Regions from separate parts of the Gordonia sp. NPDC058843 genome, predicted to be linked through region 1. Evidence: riboswitches for the same ligand, from Rfam matches in the RefSeq annotation. Region 1 holds a riboswitch; each other region holds the start of a gene.
The links. Region 1 has a riboswitch for cobalamin ahead of metE (5-methyltetrahydropteroyltriglutamate--homocysteine S-methyltransferase). Riboswitches for the same ligand answer to the same signal wherever they lie in the genome.
Positions count from the first base shown of each region.

Region 2: another riboswitch for cobalamin. It lies ahead of ACFW3F_RS01350 (ABC transporter substrate-binding protein); the one in region 1 lies ahead of metE (5-methyltetrahydropteroyltriglutamate--homocysteine S-methyltransferase).
Region 3: another riboswitch for cobalamin. It lies ahead of ACFW3F_RS05700 (ABC transporter substrate-binding protein); the one in region 1 lies ahead of metE (5-methyltetrahydropteroyltriglutamate--homocysteine S-methyltransferase).
Region 4: another riboswitch for cobalamin. It lies ahead of ACFW3F_RS22190 (FecCD family ABC transporter permease); the one in region 1 lies ahead of metE (5-methyltetrahydropteroyltriglutamate--homocysteine S-methyltransferase).

Region 1 covers NZ_JBHYNC010000021.1:23,707-28,160, forward strand. The annotation lists gene ACFW3F_RS15060 (pyruvate carboxylase) at 1-762, shown strand, start outside; gene metE (5-methyltetrahydropteroyltriglutamate--homocysteine S-methyltransferase) at 891-3,185, opposite strand; cobalamin riboswitch at 3,330-3,541, opposite strand; gene infA (translation initiation factor IF-1) at 4,078-4,299, shown strand; gene rpmJ (50S ribosomal protein L36) at 4,417-4,454, shown strand, end outside.
Region 2 covers NZ_JBHYNC010000001.1:280,337-284,790, reverse strand. The annotation lists gene obgE (GTPase ObgE) at 1-385, shown strand, start outside; gene proB (glutamate 5-kinase) at 382-1,533, shown strand; cobalamin riboswitch at 1,619-1,840, shown strand; gene ACFW3F_RS01350 (ABC transporter substrate-binding protein) at 1,876-2,982, shown strand; gene ACFW3F_RS01345 (FecCD family ABC transporter permease) at 3,042-4,043, shown strand; gene ACFW3F_RS01340 (ABC transporter ATP-binding protein) at 4,040-4,454, shown strand, end outside.
Region 3 covers NZ_JBHYNC010000005.1:136,065-140,518, reverse strand. The annotation lists gene ACFW3F_RS05710 (ATP-binding cassette domain-containing protein) at 1-170, opposite strand, end outside; gene ACFW3F_RS05705 (ABC transporter permease) at 167-1,141, opposite strand; gene ACFW3F_RS05700 (ABC transporter substrate-binding protein) at 1,149-2,759, opposite strand; cobalamin riboswitch at 2,770-2,906, opposite strand; gene ACFW3F_RS05695 (TetR/AcrR family transcriptional regulator) at 2,973-3,566, shown strand; gene ACFW3F_RS05690 (flavin-containing monooxygenase) at 3,547-4,454, shown strand, end outside.
Region 4 covers NZ_JBHYNC010000049.1:9,677-14,130, reverse strand. The annotation lists gene ACFW3F_RS22195 (ABC transporter ATP-binding protein) at 1-637, opposite strand, end outside; gene ACFW3F_RS22190 (FecCD family ABC transporter permease) at 634-1,713, opposite strand; cobalamin riboswitch at 1,761-1,942, opposite strand; gene ACFW3F_RS22185 (L-lactate dehydrogenase) at 2,091-3,044, shown strand; gene ACFW3F_RS22180 (excalibur calcium-binding domain-containing protein) at 3,181-3,453, shown strand; gene ACFW3F_RS22175 (YoaK family protein) at 3,521-4,222, shown strand; gene ACFW3F_RS22170 (DUF2786 domain-containing protein) at 4,233-4,454, shown strand, end outside.

The DNA.
Region 1 (4,454 bases):
CTCGCCCTGGCGCTGGTGGGCAGTGGGATCACGGCCGAGGAGTTCGCCGCCGATCCGCGTTCCCACGACATCCCGGATTCGGTCGTCGGATTCCTGCGCGGCGAGCTCGGCGACCCGGCCGGCGGGTGGCCGGAACCGCTACGCACGGTCGCGCTGGAGGGCCGAGCCGATTCGGCGCCGGTGTCCGGGAACCTCTCGGACGAGGACTCGGGAGCACTGGACACACCGGGCCGCGAGCGGCAGCACACTCTCAACCGGCTCCTCTTCCCCGGCCCCACCAAGGAGTTCGGCGACCATCACGACACCTACGGCGACACCTCACGATTGTCGGCGAACCAGTTCTTCTACGGCTTGCGCTACGGCGAGGAGCACCGCGTCGAACTCGAACCGGGCGTGGAGCTGCTCATCGGACTCGAAGCGATCAGCGAACCCGACGACAAAGGCATGCGCACCGTCATGTGCATCCTCAACGGGCAACTTCGGCCGGTGCAGGTGCGTGACCGGTCGGTCGACGCCGAGGTGGCCGCCGCAGAGAAGGCCGACCGGGCCAACCCGCGCCACATCGGTGCTCCGTTCGCCGGTGTCGTGTCCCTGACGGTCGGCGTCGGCGACGAGATCGCTGCCGGCGCGGCCATCGGCACCATCGAGGCGATGAAGATGGAGGCCACCATCACCGCGCCCGTCGGTGGCACGGTCGCGCGGGTCGCCATCGAGTCGGTCACCCAGGTCGTCCCCGGCGACCTGTTGATCGAGATCGGTTGACGCACAGGCGCTCCGAGGCCGCATGAGGACGGTGGCCCCAGATGATCACGGCCGTCGCACTCTCAGTGAGTGCGACGGCCGTGATCAGTCGTGGAACCGGTGATCGGCGAGCCCGTTCGGCGCGATCGTCAGGAGATCGTCTCGCGCAGGCGCGCTGCCGCGGCAACCATGTTGGTGAGCGATTCGACCACCTCCGGGGTCCCGCGGGTCTTCAGTCCGCAGTCCGGGTTGACCCACAGGCGCGCGGTGCCGACGCTCGACATCGCCGAGGACAGGGCCGTGAAGATCTCGTCCTGCTCGGGCACACGTGGTGAGTGGATGTCGTAGACACCCGGGCCGACCGCGTTGCGGAAGCCGGCCTCGTCGAGGTCGTCGAGGACTTCCATGTGCGAGCGCGCCGCCTCGATCGAGGTGACGTCGGCGTCGAGGTCGGCGATCGCACCGATGACCTCGCCGAACTCCGAGTAGCACAGGTGGGTGTGGATCTGGGTGTCGTCGCGGACCCCCGAGGTCGCGATGCGGAATGCCCGCACGGCCCAGTGCAGGTAAGCGGGCTTGTCGGCGTTGCGTAGCGGCAGCAACTCGCGCAGCGCCGGCTCGTCGACCTGGATGATCCCGACCCCTGCCGTTTCCAGATCGACGGTCTCGTCACGGATGGCCAGTGCGATCTGATCGGCAGATGTCGACAGTGGCTGGTCGTTGCGAACGAACGACCAGGCAAGGATCGTCACCGGGCCGGTCAGCATTCCCTTGACCGGCTTGCCGGTCAGTGTCTGGGCGTAGGTGATCCAGTCGACGGTCATCGGCGCGGGACGAGCGACATCGCCGTAGAGGATCGGTGGGCGTACGCACCGCGAGCCGTAGGACTGTACCCAGCCGTTGGCGGTGGCGAAATAGCCGTCGAACTGCTCGGCGAAGTACTGCACCATGTCATTGCGCTCGGGTTCCCCGTGCACCAACACATCCAGGCCGACCGACTCCTGCAGTGCCACGACGTCGGCGATCTCCGCCTTCATCCGGTTCACGTACTCGGCCTGATCGATCTCGCCCGACCGCAGCGCGGCTCGCGCCAGCCGGATGGCAGCGGTCTGCGGGTACGAGCCGATCGTGGTGGTCGGCAGCGGTGGCAACCCCAGGCGTTCCTGCTGGGCGGACAGACGGCTCTCGGCCGGACCGCGCGTGGCGTCGGTGTCGGTCACCGCGTCCAGACGCGCGCGGACTTCGGCGTTGTGCAGGCGAGGGTCGGTGGCGCGGCTGGCCAACGCCATCGCGCTCTCGGCGAACGCCACAGCCTGCGCGGCACGGCCCTCGCGCAGTGCCGACGACAACACCGAGACCTCGCGGAATTTCTCGGCGGCGAACGCCAGCCAGCCGCGAAGGTTGGTGTCGAGTTCGTCCTCGGCGTCCAGGGTGTAGGGGACGTGCAAGGTCGAGCACGACGTCGACACGGCGACCGATCGAGCGGACCCGAGGACGGTGGCCAGCGTCGCGGCGGCCTTGTCCAGGTCGGTGCGCCACACGTTGCGGCCGTCCACGATGCCGGCGATCAGGAGTTTGTCCGCCAGACCGGGGGTGCCGGCCACGGTCTCGACCGCGCCTTCGACGAGGTCGACGGCGACGGCCTCGATCGGTGTCCGCGCCAGGTGTGCCAATCGATCACCGGCGTCACCGAAGTACGTTGCCACCGCGATGGCAGGACGCCGGTCGTGCGAGCCCAGGGCGTTGTACACCGATTCGGCTCGAGGCCCCAGGTCCGCGGCTGCGTCGGTGACCAGGACTGGTTCGTCCAGCTGGACCCAGTCGACGCCGGCCTCGGCCAGCCGGGTCAAGAGGTCGCGGTAGATCGGGACCAGCTCGTCGAGGCGATCGAGCGGTGCGCTCGCGCCGTCCACCGCCTTGGACAGCGCCAGGAACGTCACCGGCCCGACGATCACCGGACGGGCCGGGATACCCAGTTCCCTGGCCTCGGCAACCTCGGCCAGCACCTTGTCGGGATTCAGCGAGAACGTGGTCGACGGGCCGATCTCCGGGACCAGGTAGTGGTAGTTGGTGTCGAACCACTTGGTCATCTCCAGCGGAGTGACCTCGGCGGTGCCGCGCGCCGCTGCAAAATATCGGTCGAGGGGATCGTCGATGCCGGCGAACCTGGGCGGTAGCGCGTTGAGCAGGACCGAGGTGTCGAGCACCTGGTCGTAGTACGAGAACGTGTTGACCGGGATCGAGTCGTGCCCGGCCTGGGTGAGCTGGACCCACTGGTCGTGGCGCAGACGTTGCGCCACCTTCGTGAGTTCGGTGCGGTCGATACGACCGGCCCAATAGCCTTCGACGGCCCTCTTCAGCTCTCGCCGGGGACCGATGCGTGCGGTACCGAGAACGGTGGTCGTGAACGGTGCCGCGGAGTCGCGGCGGACGGTGTCGGACATGTGAGTCGACTTCTCCTACTGACGGGCGGATGGTTCACCGCCCAGCAGGTGAGATCGATCGGGCCACGTCACGGCAGCAGAGAGCGCGCGACGATCACCGGTTCGACCTGCGCCCAGTCCTCGAGGCGGCGAGCCACCGGACGCGGCGCGTCCGGTACACCTGGCAGGTCTTCGGGCTCGCCGTCGCATCTCGATCGAGATTCCTACTGACCGTCGCTTCCCAGGCCGGAGCCCAGTGCTGATGACGGTGGTCGTTACGGCATACCGCTGCGGGGACAGCTCCGGATTCGAACCGGATTCCCTCTCGTCCGCCGACGTGACGCCGGCGACTCGACGCCGCGGAAGGGAACCGAAACGATCTCCGACGCGGCGAACCACATGCGTCGTCGACCCTAACCCAGGAAAGCCGAGCCGCCACACCGGAGGTGCGACGAGGCGATGGTCAGCCGTCGATCTGATCGCGACGGAAGGTCATCATCGCGCGGATCGCGTCGTCCGACGGAGGGGTGTCGGGCCGGAGGGGAGTCGGGCTGGAAACCCTACCGTGCCCCACGGGCGAGGTCGTAGATGTGCCGGATGACCTCGCGGTCGGCGGGGTCGAGTTCGGCCAAGTACTCGTCGACAGTGCCCATGTCATCGGTCCTCGCCGTCATCGGCCCCTCGTGGTGCCCGGACGCATTTGGAGTGTTCCCGCAGTTCGCGTAACATGGATCGTCGGTGCGCATCGCGTGCCGGGCATCGGCGTGTCAGCACGCGGGTCCGGCTGATTCGCACCGGGTACAGGTCCTCGCGGACCGGTGCCAACACCCTAACGGACAAACACTGATTCAACCCGGCCAACGGCCGCAGCATCGTCGAGATGTCGTGGTCACGGCCAGGAATCGCGGAGGACATGGCGAAGAAAGACGGGGCCATCGAGGTCGAGGGTCGAGTGATCGAACCCCTGCCCAATGCGATGTTTCGTATTGAGTTGGAGAACGGGCACAAGGTTCTCGCCCACATCAGCGGCAAGATGCGGCAGCACTACATCCGCATCCTGCCCGAGGACCGGGTCGTCGTGGAACTCTCGCCCTACGACCTGGCTCGTGGGCGAATCGTGTACCGCTACAAGTAGGACTTTCCCGGCGTTGCCGGGGACAGGCTTCTCGGACATCCGTCCGGGAGGAGACCGACACCCACGTGTACGGCCGTTTCGGCGTGCGCGCGGGCGAGCCGAGCAGGAGAGATTGACGTGAAGGTTCAGCCGAGCGTCAAGCCGATCTGCGAGAA
Region 2 (4,454 bases), on a different contig from region 1:
CGACACCGGCTTCACGATCGAGGCAGATCCGGACAACGAGGGCGGCTTCATCGTCCGGGGTACGCGCCCGGAGCGCTGGATCGCGCAGACGCAGTTCGACAACGACGAGGCCGTGGGTTACCTGGCCGACCGGCTCAACCGGCTCGGCGTCGAGGACGAACTGGTGCGCCGTGGTGCCGAACCGGGCGCTCCCGTCACGATCGGGGCCGTCACCTTCGACTGGGAACCGTCGACCCCGATGGGCGACGACGTCCCGGTCACCGGCCGCGGCACCGACATCCGACTCGACCGCTCCGACCGGGTGGGCGCTGCCGAGCGCAAACAGGCTCGGCGGCTGCGGCGCGGTCTACCGGACGAGGACGGCGGGGAACGGGACCTCCCGTGACCGCCGGGTTCGCCGACCAGGTCCACGACGGGTCGGTGCGCGACCGGATCGCACACGCGCGCAGTGTCGTCGTGAAGATCGGGTCGTCGGCGCTGACCGATCTCGCCGAGGGACTCGACCGCAATCGCCTCGACGCCCTGGCCGACGCTCTCGAGGCGCGGATGCGGGCCGGGTCGGACGTGATCGTCGTGTCGTCCGGGGCCATCGGCGCCGGTATCGCACCCCTCGGACTCAAACGACGCCCGACCGACCTCGCCACGAAGCAGGCAGCAGCCAGCGTAGGACAATTGGCCCTCGCGCATGCGTGGGGCACGTCGTTCGCGCGGTACGGCCGTACGGTGGGTCAGGTCCTGCTCACCGCCGACGACATCTCCAACCGCAGTCACCACGCGAATGCGCAACGCACACTTGATCGTCTGCGTTCACTCGGTGCGGTCGCGGTGGTGAACGAGAACGACACGGTGGCCACCAACGAGATCCGCTTCGGCGACAACGACCGACTGGCCGCGCTCGTCGCCCACCTGTCGGGAGCCGACGCGCTCATCCTGCTCTCCGATGTCGACGGCCTCTACGACGGTGACCCACGCAAGGTCGATGTCGACGGCCGTCGCGCCCGCCTCATCCCGGAGGTCAACGGCCCCGAGGACCTCGACGGGGTGATCGCCGGTTCCGGCGGTGCGCTCGGGACCGGTGGGATGGCATCCAAACTGGCCGCCGCGCGACTGTCGGCCGATGCGGGTGTGCCCGTGTTGCTGGCCGCGGCATCGTCCGCGGCACAGGCGCTGGCCGACGCGTCGGTCGGAACGGTGTTCGCCGCGCGCGCCGAGCGGTTGTCCGCTCGACGCTTCTGGGTGCGTCACGCCGCGGATGCCCGCGGACGGATCGTGCTCGACGACGGTGCGGTGGACGCGGTGTCCCGCAGGCGGCGTTCGCTGCTCGCCGCGGGGATCGTCGGGGTCACCGGCAAGTTCTTCGAGGGTGACGTCGTCGAACTGGTCGACCAGTACGACACCGTGCGGGCCAGGGGAGTCGCGGCCTACGGGATCGACGACGTGACGTCGATGGTCGGCCGTTCCACGCGCGACCTCCCACCCGAGCTGCAGCGTGCGGTGGTCCACGCCGACGACCTGGTGGTCGTGTCGCGCTGACGCGCGAATCACCGGCACCCGGCGACGCGACGAGATCGTGCACGGGTACCCTTCCACGTGCCGGTCCAACGATGGCCGATCCGAGCGAACCGTGTCCTGCACGGGTCGCCGACTTCGACCTCGTGGGCGCAAGAGGGAATCCGGTGCGAATCCGGAACTGTCCCGCAGCGGTGAGAGGGAACGACGCCGTCATCAAGCACTGGGCATGAGCCCGGGAAGCGACGGCGGAGGCCACCCTCGGCGGACGTCCATCCGTCGATGAGGAATGCCCCGAGTCCGAATACCTGCCGGCCGCCTGTGCATCAGCGCAGACGCGACACACGTGGCCGAGGAGCCGGACAAATGAAGAACGACATGAACTGGCGCGTGCTCGCGCGCCGGTGGGTAGCCGCGACCGCGGTGGCCATCGCACTGATCACCGCGGGCTGCTCGGCGCCGGCCTCGACCGGAGAGAGCCCGGGATCGGACCCGATCACGATCGTCGACGATGCGGGTCGCACCGTGACACTCGACGGCCCGATCGACACGGCGGTCGTCGCCAATCGGTACAACAGTGAGCTCATCCGTGCCATGGGTTCGATCGACAAGGTCGTCGCCGTCGACACCAACACCGCACAGGATCGCGCCTATTGGAGCCGATTCGACCCGGACCAGGTGATCGGCAAGGGCCAGAGCGAGCTCAACCTCGAGAAGATCATCGAGCTCGACCCCGACGTACTCATCCTTCCCCGGAACGGCAGGGTCGAGGAGTACGCGCAGAAGCTGACGCCCGCGGGTATCAACGTCCTGACCGTGACCGGATGGGACAACGAGAACATCGTGGGTCAGGTCGACATCCTGGGTACGGCGTTCGGCAATCCCGACGGCGCGCGGAAGGTCATCGACTTCTTCACCACCACACAGGCTTCCGTGGATGATCGGATCGGTGGGATCGCCCCGCGCAAACGGGTCTACTGGGAGTATGGTGACCCCTACACCACGGCTGTCCCGGGCACCTCGAACGATGGATGGCACAACATGATCGTCTCGGCGGGTGGGGTGAACATCTTCGGCGATCCGGGATTCCAGGGCGACACGGTCGACCCCGAGCAGATCCTGCGTGCCGACCCCGACCTGATTCTGAAGACGACATCCGGTGGTGCGCTGAAGAACACGGGCGTCTACACACCGCCGCCGGCCGGCGAGTTCGCCAGGATCGGTCGCGAGATGGTCGACCGGCCCGGCTGGGGTGACCTGGCCGCGGTCCGTGGTGGCAACGTCCATCTCATGACCGGTTTCGCCGGCGGCGGCCTCGGCAAGGTCATCGGGACGGTCTACCTCGCGAAGGCTCTCTATCCGGCCCAGATGGCCGATGTCGACGCCGACGCGGTGTTTGCCGACTGGATGGCGATGCAGGGTATGGCCCCGGTCGACGGACACTTCCACACCGTCGCCCCGGGTCGGGCCTGATCGTCGAGACGGCGCCTCCGGCAACGATTCTGGCGGGTGCGCGCCGTCGTCGCCGGGTGGTGACCGCCGCCTCGGTGCTGGTGACCGCGGTGCTGGCCTGGGCGGGGATCGTCAACGGGGTCACCGACATCGATTCGGCGCGGTTGCTGGCGACCCTTCTCCCGGCCGGAGAGCACGTCGCCGACCCTCTCGACCGGGCCGAGTGGGTCGCCCTCGTCCAGCTGCGCCTCCCACGGATCGTGATGGCCGTCGTCGCGGGAGTCGGCCTCGCACTGTGCGGCGCGACGATGCAGATCATCACCGGCAACCCGATGGCCAGCCCGTTCACCACCGGAATCTCGAACGCGGCCGCCTTCGGCGCGTCGCTGGCGATCCTGGGCGGGCTCACCGTGGCCGGGTCCACGATGCTGGGGACCGTGTTGTGTGCGTTCGTCGGCGCGGTCCTGTGCTCGCTGCTGGTGCTCGCCATCGCCGGTGTCACCAGGATGGGACCCACGGTCCTCATCCTGGCGGGCATCGCCCTGAGCTATTTGTTCGCCGCACTGGCCGCGAGCGTGCAGTACGTCGCCGACGAGCAACAACTCGCATCGATCATCCACTGGACGTTCGGTGATCTCGGCCGGGCGTCATGGCCGCAGATCGCGGGTGCGTCGGTCGTCGTGTGCGCCGCCGCGGTGCACACGCTCAGCAATGCGCGCAACTACACACGTCTGGTCGCCGGCGACGAGGTGGCGCGTTCGCTCGGAGTGCCGGTGGGACGCCTACGTGTCGAAGTGGGCGTGATCGTCACGGTGGTCGCCGCGACGATCATCAGCATCACCGGTGTCATCGGCTTCGTCGGGCTGGTCGCGCCGCACATCGCTGCGATGCTCGTCGGCAGCGACGAGCGGTATCGGCTGCCACTGGCCGCACTGGTCGGCGCGGCCCTCCTACTGGCCGCCGACCTGGTCGGACGGCTCGTGCTGAGTCCGGTGATCATCCCGGTCGGGATCGTCGTGTCGCTGGTCGGTGTCCCGCTGTTCGTCTGGCTCATCCTCCGCGAAGGACGGTGGGCCCGGTGACCGGTCATCTCGTCGAAGGCCGCGCCCTGGAGGTTCGAGGACTCGTCGCGGCATACCGTCGCCGCGGTGCCCCGGTGCTTCGCGGCGTCGACGTCGATGTCCGGCGCGGTGAGGTCGTCGGTGTCCTGGGTCCCAACGGATGCGGCAAGTCGACGCTGGTCAAGTCGGTGTGTGGGGTACTCACCCCGCGCGCGGGGACGGTAGTCGCCGACGGCGTGGACGTGATGCGTCTCCGGCCGTCGCGACGAGCCGGGATGCTCGGATACGTTCCGCAGCAGGAGTTCTCGACGGGCGCACTCACGGTCGCAGATTCCCTGTCTCTCGGGTTGGATCGTCGAACACTCGGTGCCGCCGCGGTCGCCGACGTCGTCCTGGGGGTCGCATCCCGGCTCGACCTGTCCGATCTACTTC
Region 3 (4,454 bases), on a different contig from region 1:
CGTCCGACGAAATCGGTACCGAGCCAATGAGTCGACGACGGTAGCTCGAACGGCACCGATGCGGTCGCGGTCGGCGAGAACGGTGCGACGAAGGGCCCGAGCACGATGACGATCACGAGGACGGCCAACACCACCGCGGGGCCGACGAGCCGGCGGGATCGGTCAGTCATGAACGCCTCCGTCCGATGACGGCACGCGCAGCCGGCGACGATCCGAGCGCCACGAGGTCGGCGAGAAGGTAGACGAGGAGTCCGTACGCGGCCAGCAGCACGGCCACCGACTGCACGAAGATCAGATCGCGTCCGGAGATGGCCCGCAGGAGTTCATGCGCCACACCCGGATACGCGAACACGATCTCGATGACCGCGATGCCGCCGACGAGCCCGACGACAGCTCCGGCCAGCGGTTGGACCGACGCCGAGATCGCGTTGGGTGCCGCATGGCGCACGACGAGACGGAACTCGCCGACCCCGTTCGCGCGTGCCGCCGAGATGTACGGCGTGCGCATCGTTTCCGCCATCTGCGCACGGACGAGTCGCACGGGATGCGGCGCGAGCCCGATGAGCAGGCACATCACCGGCAGTACCAGCACTTCCGGACGGTCGAGCGCCGAGGTGCCTGCCGGTACGAGCGAGACCGCGGGCAGCACACCCATCCCGATCGCCACCCAGGCGATGAGTACGACCCCGACCACGAACGCCGGAACGGATTCCGCCGCGAGCGCCGCGGTACTGAGCAACCTGTCCCATCGCGAACCCGGCCGCGCGCCGGCGGCCACGCCGATCGCCAACGCCACCGGCACGAGGACGACGACGGTGACGACAGCGAGCACGGCCGAATTCGCCAGGCGCCCGTCCAGGATCTCGGCGACCGGGCGGCCTGAGAGCTGCGAGACCCCCAGGTCGCCGGAGAGGAAGCCACCCGCCCACTCGACGAACCGCACGAACGCCGGACGGTCCAGTCCCAACTCGGCCCGCAGCGCGGCCACCTGCGCCGGATCCGCCTGGCCCGCGGCACCTCTCGACATCCGGGTCGTGGCCGCATCACCCGGCAGCAGTTCGAACAGCACGAAGATCGACACCGCCACCACGACAAGCACGGCCAGCGCCCCGGCGAGTCGGCCCGCGACATACCGCAACACGGCTCGCCTAGCGCTGCTGGAGCCAGGTGCCCGTGAAGGAGGCCCACTGTCCGGTGCCGGGGACCCCGTCGGTGATGCCTTGCACGGTGTTGCGAACGCCCGTCGGTTGCAAGGCGAAACTGTGGACGAGGTAGCCGCTGTCGTTCCAGAGTTCGTCCTGCAGTTCCTGGTACAGCTCCCCGCGACGAGCCGGATCCATCTCGGCGCGAGCCTGGGCGAAGGTCGCGTCCCACTGGGGACGGCGCCATCCGGTCGCGTTGGCCGGCGCATCCGAGGTGAGAGTCTGCCCGTAGAAGTAGTCGAGACTGTAGTTCCACCAACCGGATTGGGTCAGCGGCTTGGACCCGACGACCTGGGAGAAGTAGGTGTCGCCCGGCTCGACGGCCAGGTTCACGGTGATCCCGGCGGCCTTGGCCTGCTCGGCGAACAGGGTCGCCGACTCCAACTGGCCGGGACTGACGTCCGCGGTGTGCAGGGTGACGACGAGGTTCTCCTTGCCCGCCTCCCGAAGCAGGCGTCGAGCCCGTTCCGGGTCGTACGACCGTTGCGGCATGTCGGCGTAGAACGGCGCACCCTTGCCGTACAGGTCGTTGCCGACCTCGGCGAAACCGTAGTACACCTTGTCGACCATCGCCTGCCGGTCCACCGCCAGTTTGAGCGCCTCCCGCACTCGCGGATCGTCGAACGGCGCGAGGTCGGTGCGCATCGTGAACGAGCTCATCGTGCCCACCGGCGGCGTGACGAGGTAGACGTCGGACTGCGATCGCAAGATGTTGCCCTGCGCCGGGGACAGTTCGTAGACGACGTCGGCCTCCTGCGAGCCGAACGCGTTGAACCTGGCGTCGGCTTCGGCGACCTGGAGGATCTCCAGCCCCTCGAGGTGCGGCCGCCGATCCCAGTGCTTGTCGTTACGGGTCAGCACCGACCGGTCACCCGGCGACCACGACTGCAGGACGAACGGGCCGGTCCCCACCGGAAGCGAGGACGGCGTGAATTCGGTTGTACCGTACTTGATCACGTAGACGTACCAGCCGGCGAGGACCGAACCGAAGTCCGCGACAGGCTCTTTCATCGACACCACGACGGCGTGGTCACCGTCGGGGCGGGTGCGGGAGAAGTCGATGATGTCCAGGTCGCCGGCCGACGGTTTCTCCTCGTCGAGCATGCGCTCGAGACTCCACATCACGTCGCGGGACGTGAACGGTGAACCGTCACTGAATTCGACGCCGCGGCGCAACCCCATCCGCCACTGGGAGCCGTCAGCGTTCGGTTCCAGGGACTCGGCGAGCCGATAGTCGAGGGTGAGATCGTTGTTGTAGTCGACGAGGTGATCCCACACCGCTTTGGAGAGCGCTCCGCCGGCCGAGTGGCCGACGACGTGCGGGTCGAGCACATCGGCGGTCGCCGAGGTCCCCGCGAAGACCACGCGGAGCGTGCCGCCCGGGACCGGGGTGCCCCCGCTCGGGGCGCCTGCCGGGCTCGGCCGGTCGGCACAACCGGTGAGAAGCCCCACCGCACCGAGTCCGGCCAGGCCGGCGATCCCGCCGGCTCCGCGCAGCAGCCCGCGCCGGGTGAATACGGGAGCTGCGTGCGCAGCTGTCGATCTTGAATTTTTCATGTCCATCCTCGTGGGTCGCGAAGACGCAAGCGATCTGGCTTCCCGATCGAGGTCGGGTCACAGTTGCGGGACAGCCCCGGATTCTCACCGGGTTCCCTTGCGTCTCGGACATCGTACGGAGTGGACAATCACGACATCGCACTTGCCTGCCAGGTCGGCGACTTATACGAAAACTTACAAGCAGTCCGGACTGTTTGTGCTATCGTCGCCGATGTGACCGAGCCCACCCGAGCCCCGCGCCGACGCACGCAGGCCGAACGCACCGCGACCACGCGTGCGCTCATTCTCGACGCCGCGGTCGATGCCCTCGTCGACGTCGGTTACGCAGCCACCACGACGCAGGAGGTGAACCGCCGCGCGGGCATCTCGCGGGGCGCGCTCCTGCACCACTTCCCCACCCGGGAGTCCCTGGTGGTTGCGGCGGTTGGGCACCTCGTCGAGCGTCGTCTCGCCGAGATCCTGTCCCGTCCGCGCACCGGTGACGAGGGATTGGAGATCCTCATCGAGGCGTTCAGCGGCCCGCTGTTCGACGCCGCACTCGAATTGTGGGTCGCCGCCCGGTGCGATGTCGGCCTGCGGACCGCGATCATCCCGCTCGAACAGCAGGTGTCCGACGCGCTCGCCGTGGGTTGCGCCGAGTTGTTCGGCGACCGATACACCACTGCCGAACTCGAGCTCTCCATCGAACTCGCCCGCGGTCTCGCGGTCTCGCGCATCCTGCGATCGCCAGACGCCGACCGCGCTCTACTCGACCATCTCCTGCCCGTCTGGAAGGAACTGCTGACCCATGACCGAACTCAGTCCTGATCCCCTGCGTCCAAGCACGTTGCCGCAGCGCGTCGATGTCCTCGTCGTCGGCGTCGGCTTCGGCGGACTCGCCGCACTCCATCGGCTGCGTACCGACCATCCACAGCTGCAGACCCTCGCCATCGAACGCGCGGACGGCGCCGGCGGCGTCTGGCGTGAGAACGACTACCCGGGTGCGGCCTGCGACGTTCCGACGTCGCTGTACTCCCTGTCGTTCGCGCCCAACCCGGACTGGTCCAACACCTACGGTCGGCGCCACGAGATCCACCACTATCTACGTTCGGTCGCAGCCGATTTCGCCGACCAGATCCGGTACAACTGCGCCCTGACCTCGGCGCGCTGGGACGGTACGACGCAGCAATGGGTCGTGGCCACGACGAATGGCGAGATCCGCTGCCGCTATCTGGTCGCAGCACCGGGCGCACTGTCGGAGCCGGGGCTGCCGCCGGTCGCCGGTGCCGACGAGTTCACCGGCACCGTGTTCCATTCCGCCCAGTGGGATCACTCGCACGATCTCCGCGGTCGCCGTGTCGCGATCGTCGGCACCGGCGCGTCGGCGATTCAGATCGTGCCCGAGATCGTCGACGAGGTCGGACATCTCACGGTCTTCCAGCGCACACCCGCCTGGGTCGTACCGCGTATGGACCGCAACATCGGCACGCTCGAACGCGCGCTCTATCGCCGCGTGCCCGGTGTCCACCGACTCGTGCGGCGGATGGTGTGGACCTATCGCGAGGCCTACGTCCTCATGATGGCCCGCAATCCCAAGCTGCTCCCGATCGCCAAGACCATCGCGCTGGCACAGCTGCGGATCCAGGTGCGTGACCGCGCGCTGCGTCGCCGGCTCACCCCCGACTACACCATCGGGTGCAAGCGAATGCTGTTGAC
Region 4 (4,454 bases), on a different contig from region 1:
AATCGAAGTGACGGAGGACAAGATCCAGGTCGTGCATAGCCGCGAGGACGGTGGCGTCGAGCTCGTCGAGGATCTCCATGAGCCGCAGACGCCACGCGGCGTCCAGATGATTGGTCGGTTCGTCGAGCACCAGGATCGGGGTCTGCTGCGCGAGTGCGCGGGCGAGGACGACGCGGTGTCGTTCACCGCCGGATAGCTGGGTGCATGCACGAGAACCCCAACCGTCGAGGCCGACCTGTGCCAGAACGTCACCGACCACCGTCGAATCGTCGGAGCTCCCGGTGGACCACGCCGACCGGTACGGGGTCCGGCCGAGGCCGACCGCTTCGGCGACCGTCAGTTCAGCGGACGGTTGTTCCTCTTGGCCCACCACCGCTATCGACATCGCGCGGCGTCGGGACGGGATGTGATGCAGGTCGTCACCGCCCACCTCGACGGTGCCTGCGACCGGACGTTCGAGACCGCACAGCGTGCGCAACAGGGTGCTCTTGCCCGCACCGTTGGGACCGACGATGGCCAGTCGGGTGCCCGCCGGCACGTCGAGATCGACGTTCCGCAGGATGACGCGACCGCCCCGCCTGCAGCCGAGCGCGTTCGTGCGCAACGCCATCGACTCGACTCGTGGTGAACTCGTCATGAGCCACCGCCGAACACATACTGGCGTCGGCCCATGAGGAACAGGAAGATCGGCGCGCCGATCAGACCGGTCACGATGCCGAGGGGCATCTCGCGTGGCGCGGCGGCCACCCGGGAGATGACGTCGACCCACACCAGGAACAGTGCGCCGCCGCAGACCGCCACCGGCAGCATCGCCCGGTGGGTGGCGCCGACCAGAAGCCGGGCGGCATGCGGGACGATGAGACCCACGAAGCCGATGCCGCCGGCGACGGCCACGAGCACGCCGACCAGGACGGCCTGAATCCCGAACAGCGCGTTGCGCATCGCCCGCACCGGGACGCCGAGTGACGTCGCGGTGTCCGTGCCGGCCGCATAGGCGTCGAGCCAGGAGTGGATGGCGAGCATCGCGATCACGGTGACCACGACGACCGTTCCGGCGATCTGCACCTTCGCCCAGGTGGCCCCCGCGACGCTGCCCAGCATCCAGAACATCACGTTGTCGGCGGCGTGCGGGTCGGCGGCGGTGAACACCAGTAGTGACGACAACGCCATGAACGCCGACGACAACACCACTCCGGACAGGATGAGCCGCAGTGCGGTGAGCCCGCCCTGTGCGCGAGCGACCAGATACACCGTGACGGTGGCGGCGAGCGCACCGAGGAGCGCGCCGCCGGAGAGCGCCCACACCCCGAGGCCGGTGAGCACGCCGAGCGTCATGACGGCGGTGGCCCCGACGGCGGCACCGGCGGACACACCCAGCAGGTAGGGCTCGGCGAGCGGGTTGCGGACCAGGGCCTGCATGAGCGCACCAGCCAATGCGAGCCCGGCTCCGACGAGCGCGGCCAGGACGGACCGGGGCAGGCGGAGATCCCAGATGATCACGGCGTGCGCCGAGTCGAGTTCCGCTCCGGTCACGCGACCGATGACGGTGTGCCACACGTCGCCGACGGGGATGGTCTCGGCGCCGAACGCGGTGGCCAGCGCGATGCTGAGGAGGGTGAGGACGAGCAGTGCTGCGGCTAGCGGCGTCGACGGGAGTCGCCGAACCGACGATGCGGTGGCGATCTCGGTCGTGCCGTCGGTACGACGGGACACGGACTGGTACGGCCTTACGGTCTGGGTATCTGTGCGCGAGATACACGGTGGACTCGAGCGAGAGCGGCCGGTATTCGGACTCGGGTTCGTCCGGAGCCGACGCCTTCCCGGGTCGCCCCAGTGGCTTGTGCCGAATCCGTCCCCCATACCGCTGCGCGCCAGTCCCGGATTCGCACCGGGTTCCCTGACACCCACGTGTGCGGGTGTGACCGTTCTCGCGGCTGAACCTACCAGCAACGATCCGCGACACGTGAGCCAGATGTCGCGAGCCGTGGCTCTGGGCGCAACGATGCGCGACATCAACCCCGCAGGTTTCCTACCGCCCCCTTTAGGCTGAGTCCAGACGATCGATGACCCCGACGCGGAACGGTGAACCGATGGACGTACGAGACACGAAGCTGGCCATCATCGGGGCGGGCGCGGTGGGCACCGCGATCGCGTATTCGTCCCTGATCCGGGGTGTCGCGCGGACGATCGCACTCCTCGACATCGACGCCGCCAAGGTGACCGCTGAGGTGCTGGACATGTCTCACGGGCTCGAGTTCGTCCCGCGTGCGGACATCATCGGGTCCGACGACGTGTCGGTGTGCGCGGACGCCGACGTGGTGGTGTTCACCGCCGGCGCGAAGCAGAAGCCCGGTCAGTCGCGCCTCGAATTGGCCGAGGCGACAATCGATCTGACGCGTGCCATCTTGCCGGGGGTCCTCGCGGTGGCCCCGGATGCGATCTATGTGATGGTCACCAACCCGGTCGACATCGTCACCTACGCGGCCCAGGAGATCAGCGGATTGTCGCCCAGTCAGGTCTTCGGTTCGGGCACCGTTCTCGACTCGTCGCGACTGCGGTTCCTGCTCGCGCAGCACTGCGGGGTCGCGGTGCAGAGCGTGCACTCCTACATCGCCGGCGAGCACGGCGACACCGAGATCCCGCTGTGGAGTTCGGCGACGATCGGTGGGGTACCGCTGACGTCGTGGAAACCGCTCCCCGGTCGACCGGCGCTGGATGCCGTTGCGCGCGAACGTATCCACCACGAGGTGGTCCACGCCGCTTACACCATCATCGAGGGCAAGGGGGCCACGAACTATGCGATCGGTCTGGCGTCGACACGCATCGTCGAGGCGATCCTGAACAACGAGCACCGGGTGTTGCCGGTATCGACGCGCACCGACGGCATCGAGGGGCTCGACGGTGTGTGTCTCTCGCTGCCGACGGTGGTCGACCGCGGCGGCGCGCAGACACGGCTCGATGTCCCGTTGTCGGAATCAGAGCGAGCGGGTCTGCTGGCGTCGGCGGAGACGCTGCGCGGGATGCAGGCGCGGTTCGGGTTCTAGGGGGTGGGCTCCGAGACCACTGTGTCCATCGGCCGGACCAATCTTCACGATGAGTGCGACTTTCGACGATGCGACCCCGTACTGTCACCTCGTCACGATGAGGTGTCGGGGGACACACAGAAGAAGGTCAAGCACGATGCGTTGCTCACGAAAGATGGTCCTCGGATTCCTGGCTGCGGCGTCCATGACGATCGCTCCGCTGATGATGGCGGCACCCGCCTCGGCGGCGACCGACTACGCCAACTGCTCCGAACTCAACGCCGACTATCCGCATGGTGTCGGCAAGACCGGAGCCGTCGACTCGACGTCGGGTACCCCGGTCACGACCTTCACCGTCGACGACGATCTGTACGACGCCAACACCGAGAGTGACCGCGACAAGGACGGCATCGCCTGCGAGAAGCGCTGAGCGCGATCAGCCGCTGACGAGGCCGCCTCCCTGCGACGGTCCGGGGCGCGGCGTTAGATTCGTGCCCATGGCGGCTCCACGCGGCAGATACCCGGGCAGCGGACACATCGACGTCACGATCGCGGCGTCGCTGCTGTTCCTGGCCGGGTTGATCGACGCCATCGCGTTCTTCGTGCTCAAGGGCAGCTTCGTCGCCTTCATGTCCGGCAACTCCACCATCATGGGAGCGTCGACGGCGGCCGGACGGTGGTCCGCGATCGCCGTCGTCGGCGGGCTTGTCGTGGCTTTCTTCGTCGGAGCCGTGGGCGGCGGCGCGATCAGTCGCTGGGGCGGGAAGCAAGCTCCGGTCTTGGTCCTGGCCGCCGTGACCGCCACCCTTCTCCTGGGCACCGTCGTCGCGCTCACCGCATCGCCGACCGCCGGGATGATTGTCGTGGCGATGGCCACCGGCGCGATCAACTCGGCGCTCTCACACTCGTCGACGGTGCAGGGCGGCCTGACCTATGTCACGGGCACGCTGGTGAGATCCGCGCACGAACTCGTCGCGTCACTGGGCACCGATCGACCGTGGGCGTGGCTGGCGGTCTTCTGGATGTGGCCGGTGTTCGTGCTCGGTGCGGTGTGCGGGGGATTCGCGGAACAACAGTGGGGAGTTGCCGGGCTGTGGGCCGGGGTCCTGATCGCCGCCGGCGCCCTGGTCCTTCGCGTCGCCGAGACGTCGTCCCGAGGCAATTCGCGGTCGGATGGAACCGATCGGGCCGCTGGATAGTCTGAAACATATGCGCGACGACAAGCTGCTCACCCGGATCTCGGCACTTCTCCGTCAGGCGGAGAACACCGACAACGAGCACGAGGCCGAGACCTTCATGCAGGCGGCCCAACGGCTCGCCACGGCTTCGTCGATAGACCTGGCCGTGGCACGCGCCCACGATCCTTCCGCGCGCAAGAAGGTCACACCGATCAGCCGCCAGATCGCCATCGGCGAACCCGGTAAGCGCGGA